4 regions of the Janthinobacterium woesei genome follow, and region 1 is predicted to be linked to each of the others. Evidence: predicted binding sites of a transcription regulator. Region 1 holds the regulator's gene; each other region holds the start of a gene.
The links. The regulator sigma-54, encoded in region 1, starts transcription at its own class of promoters, with help from an activator protein. The targets are predictions, from matches to a motif close to TGGCANGNAANCTGCTTT.
Positions count from the first base shown of each region.

Region 2: ACQ4W6_RS21040 (circularly permuted type 2 ATP-grasp protein) is a predicted target of sigma-54. The motif match lies at 1,718-1,735, and genes of this name have one in related genera.
Region 3: ACQ4W6_RS03340 (EDSAP-1 family PEP-CTERM protein) is a predicted target of sigma-54. The motif match lies at 1,402-1,419, and genes of this name have one in related genera.
Region 4: ACQ4W6_RS20040 (urease accessory protein UreD) is a predicted target of sigma-54. The motif match lies at 1,820-1,837, and genes of this name have one in related genera.

Region 1 covers NZ_JBNYXW010000001.1:221,255-224,460, reverse strand. Annotated here, with positions in the region: gene rapZ (RNase adapter RapZ) at 1-436, shown strand, start outside; gene ACQ4W6_RS01040 (hypothetical protein) at 437-634, opposite strand; gene hpf (ribosome hibernation-promoting factor, HPF/YfiA family) at 776-1,135, opposite strand; gene ACQ4W6_RS01030 (RNA polymerase factor sigma-54) at 1,205-2,683, opposite strand; gene lptB (LPS export ABC transporter ATP-binding protein) at 2,688-3,206, opposite strand, start outside.
Region 2 covers NZ_JBNYXW010000019.1:41,168-44,373, reverse strand. Annotated here, with positions in the region: gene ACQ4W6_RS21045 (alpha-E domain-containing protein) at 1-225, opposite strand, end outside; gene ACQ4W6_RS21040 (circularly permuted type 2 ATP-grasp protein) at 219-1,682, opposite strand; gene ACQ4W6_RS21035 (sensor histidine kinase) at 1,830-2,981, opposite strand.
Region 3 covers NZ_JBNYXW010000003.1:12,677-15,882, forward strand. Annotated here, with positions in the region: gene ACQ4W6_RS03325 (dodecin) at 203-409, shown strand; gene ACQ4W6_RS03330 (hypothetical protein) at 461-772, opposite strand; gene ACQ4W6_RS03335 (hypothetical protein) at 921-1,295, shown strand; gene ACQ4W6_RS03340 (EDSAP-1 family PEP-CTERM protein) at 1,506-2,498, shown strand; gene ACQ4W6_RS03345 (LytR C-terminal domain-containing protein) at 2,519-3,206, opposite strand, start outside.
Region 4 covers NZ_JBNYXW010000017.1:120,307-123,512, reverse strand. Annotated here, with positions in the region: gene ACQ4W6_RS20045 (EAL domain-containing response regulator) at 1-1,715, shown strand, start outside; gene ACQ4W6_RS20040 (urease accessory protein UreD) at 1,867-2,733, shown strand; gene ACQ4W6_RS20035 (urease subunit gamma) at 2,760-3,062, shown strand; gene ACQ4W6_RS20030 (urease subunit beta) at 3,074-3,206, shown strand, end outside.

The DNA of each region.
Region 1 (3,206 bases):
CGATACGTCGGAACTGAGCGCCAACAAGCTGCGTGGCTGGATCAAGGAAATCATCGCCACCGAGCGCGCGCCGCTGACCCTGTTCTTCGAATCGTTCGCCTTCAAGCTGGGCGTGCCGCTCGACGCCGATTTCGTCTTCGATGTGCGGGCCTTGCCAAATCCGTATTACGACCTGGCCCTGCGGCCACTCGACGGGCGCGACGCTCCCGTGATCGCCTTTCTCGACTCACAGCCCAGTGCACTGGAACTGCTAGCCGACATCCGCGCCTTCATCGAAAAATGGTTGCCATCGTTCAAGTCCGACAACCGCAGCTACCTGACGGTGGCCCTGGGCTGCACGGGCGGCCAGCATCGCTCGGTGTACATGGCGGAACGGCTGGCGCAGTATTTCGGCGCGAACGAAAGAGTCGTCCTTCGCCACCGCGAACGCTCCTGATTAATCGAGGTGGCGCACCAGGGTGCATTCCATGCGCAGGCAATCAGCCAGGCCCAGATGCGCACCCCGCTGCAGCAATTCCAGGGTCACCGACATCATCAGCGGCGAGCGTAGGCGCATGGCCGCCACGGAACCGGCGCCGGCGCCGAAGTGGCGGTCCAGCGCCACGCGCGCCATCTCCAGCGACAGGCAATTCAAGGCTTTCGGAGGCAGGAAAGAAGTGAGAGTGACAACATACTAGCGCCTTCGCCGCCCAGATTGCGTTCCGCAGGGCGCAAAAAAGGGCGCAGTATGTATGCGCCCTTAGTTGATCACAACTGGTTGGAAGCGGCAGGCCGTTTACACGGCGGCGACTTCGTCTTCCGAGTTGTCTGGCAGATGCTTGATCGCCTCTTTACCGTGCCCTTGCACTTTGCTTTTGTACTTCATCACTTGCCGGTCCAGCTTGTCGATCAGGGTATCGATCGCGGCGTACAGGTCTTGCGACAGGCTTTCCACGTACACAGTTTTACCACTAAGGCGCAGGTTGACTTCAGCCTTTTGGCGTTTCTCTTTCTCTTTGAGGTTGTCGACGGTCAGAATCACGGCAATATCGATGACTTGATCGAAATGACGTTTCACGCGTTCCAGTTTCGTTTGTACGTATTCACGGATGGCTGGTGTCACTTCAAGATGATGTCCGCTGATGGTGAGATTCATACACACTCCTAAAGATGATCGGGTTCGTGCGGTATCCATCGTATCCGGCCCGCAGAGGAACCGAAAAAACTACAAGCACTTACGCAGACTCACTGGCGGAATTTTCAACGCTTCCCGGTATTTGGCAACAGTCCGTCGCGCAATCACCATGCCTTGTTCTCCCAGCATGTCCGCAATCTTACTGTCGGATAAAGGATTTTTAGGGTCTTCTGCTCCTGTCAGTTGCACGATCAATGCCCGTATCGCCGTCGATGACGCCTCGCCCCCCGCTTCGGTCGCGACGTGGCTACCAAAGAAATATTTCAACTCAAACATGCCATGCGGGGTCAGCATGTACTTTTGGGTTGTTACCCGCGAGATAGTACTCTCGTGTAAACCCAGTGTATCAGCTATTTCACGGAGCACAAGGGGACGCATGGCAACGGCGCCATGCGAGAAAAAATTCTTTTGTCGTTCTACTATCGCCTGCGCCACGCGCAAGATCGTGTCGAAGCGCTGGCGCATGTTCTTGATCAGCCACTTGGCTTCCTGCAACTGTGCACCCATGGCAATTTCGCCCTTGCCCTGCTTCAACAAATTGGCATACATGGCATTCACGCGCAGGCGCGGCATGACGTCGTTGTTCAGGGTCACCTGCCAGCCATTGCGGGCGCGCTTGACGACGACGTCGGGTACCACGTAATCGGACACGTCCGAGGCGAACACGGCGCCCGGATGCGGATTGCACAGGCGAATGACCGTCTGCGCCTCGCGCAAGTCTTCATCGTCGCAATCGAGGGCTTTTTTCAGCTTGTTGAAATCGCGCTGGGCAAACCAGGCCAGGTGCTTTTCCACGATGACGAGGGCCATGCGCCGCGTCACCATGGCGATGTGCGGAAAACGCTTGATTTGCAGCGCCAGGCATTCGGATGCATTGCGCGCGCCCACGCCGGACGGATCGAAACTTTGCAGCAGGGACAGCGCCGTGCGCAGCTCGTCGACGTCGATTTCCAGCTCTTCGGGCAGGCGCGCCAGGATGTCGTCAAGCGACTCTTCCAGGTAGCCATTGTCGTCGAGCGCGTCGATGATCAGCTCGACCAGCGCGCGGTCGCGCAATTCCAGCACCGTCACGCGCATCTGCTCCATCAAGTGCTCGCGCAGGGTGCAGTGGTGGGCTTCGAGTTGCGGGCGGGAATCTTCGTCGTCGGGCGCCTTGCCGCGGCTCGCTTCGCTCCAGTCGTTGTCGCCGCCCTCCATGGCAGCCGGACTATCGCCCGCCTCGCCGTCAAACGGTTCCGCTTCGGCCGCTGCGGCAGGCGCTTCCTGGCCGGGCGGTAATGGCGGCGCTTCCGCTGGCGCGGCCGTGGAACTCAAGGCGCCATCGGACAGCAGGCGCAGCGAGCGGTCGAGCGGATCGTCGAGGCGTTCGAGCAGGGGATTGTCCGTCAACAGTTGCTCAAGCTCCTGATGCAATTCTAGGGTAGATAATTGCAACAGGCGTATCGATTGCTGCAACTGCGGCGTCAGTGCCAGGTGCTGCGAAGTGCGCAGCTGCAATGATTGTTTCATTGGCTCACATGCGGAAGTGTTCGCCCAGATAGACCCGGCGTACCGACTCGTTCGCGATGATGTCGTCGGGGCGTCCCGACGCCAGCACCGAGCCCTGGTTGATGATGTAGGCACGGTCGCAAATACCCAGCGTCTCGCGTACATTATGATCGGTGATGAGCACGCCGATATTGCGCTCCTTCAAGAAACGCACGATACGCTGGATTTCGATCACGGCGATCGGGTCGACACCGGCGAATGGTTCGTCGAGCAGCACGAAACGCGGGTCGGTGGCCAGCGCGCGGGCGATTTCCACACGGCGGCGCTCGCCACCGGACAGCGACAGTGCCTGGTTCTCGCGCAGCTTTTCAATCTGCAGGTCGGCAAGCAGCTTGTCCAGACGCTCCTCGATCTCGGCCTTCGTCAAAAGGCGGCCTTCGAAGGTCTGGATTTCCAGCACGGCGCGGATATTGTCTTCCACCGTCAGCTTGCGGAACACGGACGCTTCCTGCGGCAGGTAGGACAGGCCCATCTGCGCGCGGCG
Region 2 (3,206 bases), on a different contig from region 1:
CATGAAGTCGAGCACGTCGCGCGTGTGGAAGCGGCCATATCGATGGTCATACGCGCTTTGCAGCTCGGAAATGCCCAGCGTGGCGCGCCAGCCCTGCTCGGCGTCCTGCTCGGACTGGGGTAGCATCGAGGTCTGCATGTTGACGTCGAGCATGCGCGCCGTGTTTTCGGCCCGCTCCGTGTAGCGGGCCATCCAGAACAGATGATCGGCGGTGCGGCTCAGCATGTTTTTTCTCCTGCGATGACAGACGATACTGCCGATGGTTCCAGCACCCAGGTATCCTTGGTGCCGCCTCCCTGCGAGGAATTGACCACCAGCGAGCCTTCGCCCAGCGCCACGCGGGTCAGGCCGCCTGGCACCATGGAAATGGTCTTGCCGGACAGCACGAACGGGCGCAAATCGATGTGGCGCGGCGCGATGCCGGCCTCGACATAGGTGGGGCAGGCGGACAGGGCTAGCGTGGGCTGGGCGATATAGCCGCCCGGATTGGCCAGCAGGCGCTGGCGGAAGTCCTCGATCTGCGCCAGGCTCGATGCCGGTCCCACCAGCATGCCGTAGCCGCCCGCGCCATGCACTTCCTTGACCACCAGTGTCGCCAGATTGGCCAGCACGTAGGACAGATCGGCCGCTTTGCGGCACTGGTAGGTGGGCACATTGTTGAGGATAGGTTCTTGCGACAGGTAAAACCTGATCATGTCGGGAACAAAAGGGTAGATCGACTTGTCGTCGGCCACGCCCGTGCCGATGGCGTTCGCCAGGGTGACGCGCCCCGCGCGGTAGACGGACAGCAGGCCCGGCACGCCCAGCGAGGAATCGGAGCGGAAGGCCAGCGGATCGAGGAAATCGTCGTCCACCCGGCGATAGATCACGTCGACGCGCTTCGGCCCGCGCGTGGTGCGCATGTAGACCGAGTTGTCGTTGACAAACAAATCCTTGCCTTCCACCAGTTCCACGCCCATTTGCTGGGCTAAAAACGCGTGTTCGAAGTAGGCCGAGTTATACATGCCCGGTGTCATGACGACGACCGTGGGGTCATCCACGCCCATCGGCGCCACCGAGCGCAGGTTATCTAACAGCATGTCCGGGTAATGGTCGACGGGGGCGATGCGGTTGCGCGCGAACAGTTCCGGGAACAGGCGCATCATCATCTTGCGGTCTTCCAGCATGTAGGAGACGCCCGACGGCACCCGCAGATTGTCTTCCAGTACATAAAATTCGCCCTTGCCGGCGCGCACGATATCCACCCCCGCGATGTGCGCATAGATGTCGGAAGCGACGGCAATGCCCTGCATTTCCGGGCGGTACTGGGCATTCTTGTAGATTTGCTCGGCGGGAATGATGCCGGCCTTGATGATGTTTTGCGCATGATAAATATCATGGATGAACATGTTCAAGGCTTGCACGCGCTGCACCAGGCCCGTCTGCATCTGCGCCCATTCGGCGGCGGGGATGATGCGCGGGATGGTGTCGAAGGGAATCAGCCGTTCCGTGCCCGCATCGTCGCCATACACGGCAAACGTGATGCCGACGCGGCGAAACGTCAGGTCGGCTTCGGCCCGCTTGCGGGCGATGGTGTCGGGGGACTGCTGCGCCAGCCAGCTGTCAAATTCACGATAGTGTTCACGTACCTTGCTGTCCGTACCCACTTCATCTGCAGTCATTTCATTGAAAAAATTTGCCATGTTGTGATTTCCCTGGAGCCGTGTCTGTGTATAGCCCAGCAGAAATCGTGCCAGTGCGGTAGCGGTAGAAGAGTGTAAAAATGACCACTTATGTGGCGCAAAGCCGCCATTCGCACCGACTTGGTGCGCTGCTGGCGACCTTAAGTGTCAGTTTCCGGGCATGCCGGTCGGCACGACGAACGGCCGGCAATCGACGGGTACATCGAAGATGAAGCTGGTGCCCGTTTCCGGGGCGCTGTCGACGGCGACGCTGCCGCCATGGCTTTCGGCCACGTTTTGCACGAAGGGCAGGCCGATGCCCCAGCCTGGCGCCGAGCCGTGGTTTTCCCGGCGCAGGTAGTCAAAGATGCGTTGCATCTGGTCCGGCGCGATGGCGCGCCCGCCATTGTGCACGGTGATGAGCAGGCGCTCGTGGGTTTCCTCCACATGCACGCTGATGGGCTCGTGATTGCCATACTTGAGGGCGTTGCCGAGCAGGTTTTCCAGCGCGCGGCGCAGCGAATTCTCGCACCACCAGCCGCTGACGGCATGCCCGCTGACCACGCATTTGCCGGGCTGCTGCAAGTTGAGCTGGCTGGCCACGGCGTGCGCCAGCGGCAGGACGTCGAAGTGGCTCAGGACCAGCGGCAACTGCTGGCCCCGGTGGTAGCTGAGGCTGTCGAGCAATTCCTCGATCATGCTGTCGAGCCGCTTGCCGTGCGCGGCGATCTGCTGCGCCAGCTGGGCCACCCGCTCCGGCTCGGCTGGCTGCAGCAGCAGCTGGGCGCTGGTGCACATCACGGCCAGCGGATTGCGCATGTCGTGCGACAGGCCGGCCGCGATGCGGCGCCGGAAGCCGTCGTGCGTGCTGGTAAATGCGCGTATCGATTCGCGGATGCCCGTATCGATCGATACGTTGATGGTGTGCCATTCCTTGCCGCGCAGGGCGATGCCGGATTCCTGCGCGATGGCGGCGAAGCAGTCGCGGAAGATCTGGTACTCCTCGATGAGCTGTTCCGGCCCGTAAGTGGTCATGCGCGCCCGTTCGTTGCCATGCATGGCCGGCACATTGCTGTTGCTGGCGGCATTGTCGCGCGGGTGTCCCGGCGTGAGGGCCGCGGCCAGGTTGTCGAAAAAGGCTGGCAAGGTATTGATGAGGATGGGTGTCAGCAGCCGGTCGGCCCCGCGCACGCTGGCGCGCACCTGGTGTTCCCATGCGTTGAGAACGGCATCGCGCATGGCGAAGATGCGCTGCGCCCGCATCAGCGGATGGGCTGCGGCTGCCTGCTGATCCGTGTGATGATCCGTGGCAATATTCACCTGAAGTCCTGGCAGGGGCTATGTTTTCAATAGTATGCGCCGAATCGGCGGCCAGGGAAACGCTTTAATGCTCAGGTTTGGCTTGCTGTAGCGCAGTATTCAGGCGGGCCGGCGCTGCCGACCAATCGGCCAGGGAAAAGTTCTGCGGATCATCATGACCGTTCGCAAAGCCCGTATCGAGGACGGCGTGGAAGGCGGGAACCAGCCACGCGCCCTTGCGCACGC
Region 3 (3,206 bases), on a different contig from region 1:
TACATGCTTCGGCACGTAACCCTTTTTTCTTTCCCCCTCCCGCAGGACACTCCCGGACCATTGAAACACGTCGCCAGGCGGCCAGCTTCGCGCAAGCAGTGCTGCACTGCGCAATGACTGCCGGCCCTTTTAGGTGCAATATTGGCACTTGCTGGCGAAGAACAACCTTTCGATGTCTGGCTTGCCTACCTGGGGAAACATCATGTCCGCACATACTTACAAGCTTTTCGAACTGGTCGGAACCTCGACCGAGGGTAGCGATCAGGCGATACGCGATGCCATTGCCAAGGCCTCGCTCACGGTCAAGCACATGGACTGGTATGAAGTCATCGAATCGCGCGGACATATCGTCGACGGCAAGGTTGCGCACTACCAGGTCACGCTCAAGGTCGGCTTCCGGCTCGAATAGCCATGCGGCGTGGTCGCTGCCGATAGCTATGGCGATGAACGGCGCTTCCTGCTAGCGCGGTTTTTCCATTCTCCGGCTCTCCAGCCACTGCGTCCCACCCGCGTCCAGCGCGGCGGCAATCACCTTTTCCGGCAAGCTGTACACGGTCGCCCAGCTGGCGCGGCCGTCTTGCGTGTTGGCGGGGAAGCTGTGCGTCTCGATGGGCCAGTGGTATTTGCGTTTTAACGCCTTGACGATGGCGGCCAGCGAGACGCGGCCCTGCAGCGGTTCGGCGCCGGACTGGTCGCGGTTCGACAGCAGCACGGCCAGGACCTGGCCGCGGCCCGTGCGCGCGCCGGGGAAGGTGGGGGTTTTGTTTGCCATGGTGCATTTTACCGGGCGCACTGCGATATGCCGCACCTTTGATCTAGCGCAAGCTACCCTCATGCAGTGCGGCCAAGATAAGGGTTTCGCCAGGCGCGCCAGCGCCCCTCTGGCAGCCTGGGCCAGCACAAGGGGACAGGAGAAGATCATGCCCAGTCTGAACATACAAGCCATGCAATGGCAGCCCGTTGCCGATATTTCCGCCGTGAATCCCTTGCTGCCCGAGGACGTGGCCTGCTTTCGCGAGCTACGCGACGTGCTGCTGCGCTACGGCGCACTCGAACGTTTCGGCATCGCCCTGATCCACCGTCATTTCGATATCGCCGACGATGAAGAATTGATGGAGTACACGGATGCCGCGCAGCGTACGCTGACCGTCAAGCCTGTCAAGAAAAGTGACATCGACTGGGAGCACACCACGATTACCAACTGGAAACTGACGCAAGGCGATGAAGTGGCGCGCATCGGCTGCGGCTGCGCGCGCAATGCGGGTGGCCACCTGGGCTATCACCGCGGCACCTGATGCTGGCCAGCGGCGCCTGGCAAGCGGCGTCGGCCTTTTTTACACTTTGCCTGCACCAGTTCGGTCTGCTTTGCGCAAGTAATTGATTCGATATGCTTTTTTTGTGTGGCACGCAAGCTGCTTATCACTGTCTATGAGATGAATCCAGGCAAGCCGTTCTGGATTGTTCCTCGGGAATGTTTTCCGAACTGACCACGACAAGAGGCTGCGATGAACGTCGATCACACACGAGGCAAGACCCTGGGCTGGCTGGGCCTGTTCGCCGCCGCAAGCCTGCTGCTCAGCAGCCAGGCGCAGGCCGGCGCGTACGGCCTGGCCGTCAATGAATTGAGCAATTTCCGCATCACCACCAGTGCCGGTGCGCTGTCGCTGGCGGGCGCCAACCGCAATGCCAGCGACAGCGCCTTTTTCGAAGGCGGCGTGGCCGTCAATCCACGCGCCGTCAACACGGGCCCGACCGCTAACGCCGATGTGCTGCAAGTGTGCTCGGGCAGCGGTTGCGCTAGCTTGCCGCAAAATAATTACGCGCCCAGCACCAGTTCCACGCTGGAATTTTCCCGCGGCGATGCGCGTGCTTTTGGCAACATGCTCACGGCGACTGGCTCGACCGTGCTGGCCGTCTCGGAAGCCCAGCGCAACACGGTTGGCGCCGCCTCGGCCATGGCCGGCGACACGCTCACCGGCTCGGTCAACCTGACCTTGTCGAGCGCCGGCTTCATCACCTTCAGTTTCATGGGACGGCGCGACCTGCGCACCAGCGTCACGGAGTTGGGCGACAAGTCGAACGTGTCGATCATGGATATCTTCAATATCTCATGCAACACCGCCAGCCCCGCCAGCTGCCTGTCCCGGGCGACTGCCGATGGCGTCCTCTTCCAATTCGCCCCCGATGGCGACGCCAGCAATGGCAGCGACATCAACGGCAACCATACGCTCGGCAGCCGGGATCCTTTCAGCCTGAACATGACAGCCGGCACCAACGACCCGGCCACCTCGCGCGCCTTTACGAATGGCCCGGCGCAATTTTCCCTGACCTCGAATTTCGCCCTGCCCGCCGGCAGCTACACCTTGAACTTTTCCAAGTCCACGCGCACCGATATCGTCGTCATCGAACCCCTGGCGGTGCCGGAGCCGGGCACCCTGTTCCTGCTGGGAACGGGCTTGGCCGCCCTGGCCTTCACGCGCCGCCGCCAGCCGAAATAGCCAGCGGCTGCGCTGATGTTTCAGCCCTGCCGCGCCAGCTGCTGCAAATAATAACGCTGCAACTTGGCACGCTTGCCCAGGTCATGGCCGAGTATCAGGCGCAGCTCGCTGGTGGGGCAATCGGCGGCCATCATCTGCACCTGCGTGCCCAGCTGGCGTGCCAGCCGGCGCGCCGCCTGCTCCTGCGCGGGCCGGTATTCGATGCGCGTGTGCGCCACTCGAAAGGTCGCTTCATTGGCCAGGCGCACCACTTGCACCGGTCCGCCGGCCAGGCTTCGCGCCAGCGTGGCGGCCATGCCGGACACGCCATTGCCATTCACGATTTCCAGGCGCGGACGCGGCACGCTTGCCGCCGGCGCCGTTGCCGTTGCCGGCCGGGCAAGCGCGGCAACGGGCATGCCGGACGCCGCCGGCACGCGTTGCAAACGGGCCACGCCGTCAGTGTGCGTAATCTCGATGCGCGCCATGGCAGGTTCTTGCTGCACCGCCGCAGCGACTGCTGGCACCGCCGGCTCTTCCTTGCCGCGCAGCGCCATAGCGCGCCGCAGGTCGTGTTCCTGCAAACTGATCGCCTGGCGCCGCATGACGGCGGCGCGCTCGTGTTGTCCCAGCCGCTCCAGCACTAGCGCCAGATGCTGCCAGGCCAGCGCATTGAGCGGGTCGAGCAGGCATGCCTGTTCCAGCGCGGGCAAGGCGAGTGCATCGCGG
Region 4 (3,206 bases), on a different contig from region 1:
CGCGCGAAGTGCAGATGCGCCGCGCCAGCGAAGAATTGCTGCGCCTGTCGGGGCAGTTCTTTGAAGCGACCCAGGACGCCATCCTGATCACCGACCCTGCCGGCGTCATCGTCAGCGCCAATCCTGCCTTTACGCGTATCTCCGGCTATGCGGCGCAGGACGTGGCGGGCACCGACATTATGCGCCTGCATGCGCAGCACACGGGTGAGGCGGTGCTGCTGGCCATGCGCCAGGGCTTGCGCAGCAGCGGCTGCTGGTCGGGCGAGGTGCAGACGCGGCGCAAGTGTGGCGACACCTATCCGTGTTTGCTCAGCGTCTCCACCGTGCAGGGGGCCGATGGCGCCGTGGTCAACTACGTGGGCGTCTTCCTCGACATCAGCGAGCGCAAGGCCGAGCAGCACCTGATCGATTTTCTCTCTTACCACGACGCCCTGACGGGGTTGCCGAACCGGCTCTTGATGCGCGAGCGCTTCGAGCAGGTGCGCGCCGGCGCCGTGCGCGACGGCCAGCAAGTAGTACTGATGTGCCTCGACCTGGACCGCTTCAAGAACATCAACGATTCGCACGGCCAGGCCGTGGGCGACAAGGCGCTGCAGGTGGTGGCGCGTTTCCTCTCCGGCTGCGTGCGCGAAGGCGATACGGTGGCGCGCCAGGGCGGCGACGAATTCCAGATCCTGCTGCAGGACGATGCCCTGCTGGGGCGTACGCTTGCGCTGGCGCAAACCATCCTGGCCGGCTTGCGCGAAGAACTCAGCGTCGATGGCGAACGCCTGGCTTTGACCACCAGCATCGGCATCGCCATGTGCCCGGCCGACGGCGACAGCCTCGATGATGTGCTGCGCCACGCCGACACGGCCCTGGTGCGCGCCAAGGAAATGGGACGCGACCATTACGCCTTCTTCACCGAGCGCATGGGCAGCGATATCCGCGCCCGCCTGGTCATGCAGCAGCAGCTGCGCGGCGCCATCGGCCGCGATGAATTCGAAGTGCATTACCAGCCGCAGATGTGCTTGCGCACGGGCGCCATGCTGGGCGCCGAAGCGTTGCTGCGTTGGGATAACCCGGTGCTGGGCAAGGTGCCGCCTGGCCTGTTCATCGCCCTGGCCGAGGAATACGGCTCGATCACGGCGATTGGCGAGTGGGTGCTGGAAAGCGTCTGTGCGCAGATCCGCGTCTGGCACGACGCGGGCCTGGGCAGCATCAAGGTGGCTGTCAACCTGTCGGGCAAACAGTTCGCGCAGGACCGCACGGTGCCGTTTGTCGAGGCGACCTTGCGCAAGTACGCCATCGCGCCCGCTTGCCTGGGTATCGAAATCACGGAAAGCACGGTGATGGGCGACCCGGACAAGGCCGTGGCGGCCCTGACGCGCCTGAAAGACATCGGCGTGGGTATTTCACTCGACGACTTCGGCACCGGCTATTCCAGCCTGGGCTACCTGAAGCGCTTCCCCATCGACGTGCTGAAAATCGACAAATCGTTCGTCGACGACGTCACCACCAGCAGCAGCGATGCGGCCATCGCCCGCTCCGTCATCTCGCTGGCACATAACCTGGACATGCGCGTCATCGCCGAAGGCGTGGAGACGCGCGAACAAGTCGACTTCCTGACGCAGCACGGCTGCGACGAGATGCAGGGCTATTATTTCAGCCGCCCCCTGGGCGCGGCACAATTCACGGCGCTGCTGCGCGAACGGCGCGTGCTCGCGGTGGCGTAAGCGCTGCGCCGTTTTCCAGCCTGTAGCGCAGTGCGGCGCATGCACTGTTGCAGTGCGCTTGCCGCTTCCCGGTGCATGATTCTCACGTTTTCCTTTCCTGAAGCTGGCACATATCCTGCTTAAGTAATCGTTATTTATACGATTGCAGTGCATGCCAGACAGCCCCCACCCTGTATTGCCTTTTGATGCCGGCGCGCACAGCGCCTGGCAGGCGCACCTGCGCCTGGGGTTTGCGCTGCACGATGGCGTCAGCCGCCTGGTCGAACGCACGCACAGCGGCCCCTTGCGCGTGCAAAAGCCCCTGTACCCGGAAGGCGACGGCGTCTGCCACGCCATTGTCATTCATCCGCCCGGTGGCGTGGTGGGCGGCGACCAGCTGGCCGTCGACGCCACGGTGGGCGACGGCGCGCACGCCTTTCTCACTTCGCCAGGGGCCGCCAAGTGGTACCGCGCGAATGGCCATGTCTCGGGCCAGCACATCGTGCTGCGCGCGGGTGCCGGTGCGGCCATCGAGTGGATGCCGCAGGAGAGCATCTTCTTCGACCAGGCCAGCGTGCGCCTGCGTCACGAAGTAGAACTGGCGGTCGATGCCAGCTATATCGGCTGCGATATCGTTTGCCTGGGCCGCAGCGCTGCGGGCGAAATTTTCAAGAGCGGCAGCATCGCCCAGCAAGTGCAGATTCGCCGCGGCGGCAAGCTGTTGTGGTGGGAGCAAGGCGTGCTGGCCGCTGGCGGCGCGCTGATGGCCAGCCCGCTGGGCCTGGCCGGCCACACGGTGTGCGCCACCCTGATTGCCGTCGGCACGCCGATTGCCCCCGCCGTGCTGGCGGCCTTGCGCGAGATCAATGTGCCGATGGGCGCCGTGTTTGGCGCCACGCAGATGAAATCGCTGGTGGTGGTGCGCCTGTTGTGCGGCGACAGCGAGGCGGCGCGCCGCATCATGCTGGCCGCATGGCAATTGCTGCGCCCCGCCATGCTGGGACGCGCCGCCTTTGTTCCGCGCAGCTGGAATACCTGAACGTATTGAGCATAACAAGGAAAAACATGGACCTGACCCCACGCGAAAAAGACAAGCTGCTCATTTTTACGGCCGCATTGCTGGCCGAGCGGCGCCTGGCGCGCGGCTTGAAACTGAATTATCCGGAAGCGGTGGCGCTGATCAGCGCGGCCATCATGGAAGGCGCGCGCGATGGCAAGTCGGTGGCGCAGCTGATGTCGGACGGCGCAAAGATACTTTCGCGCGCAGACGTCATGGATGGCATCGCCGAGATGATCCCCGACATCCAGGTGGAAGCGACCTTCCCCGATGGCAGCAAGCTGGTGACCGTGCACCACCCGATACCCTGAAGGAGAGCGACATGATACCAGGCGAATACAGATTGGAAGAAGGCGAAATCAGCCTCAATGAGGGCCGCGCCACGGCCACCGTGGTGGTGGCCAACCGGGGCGACCGGCCGATACAGGTTGGCTCGCACTTCCACTTTTTTGAAG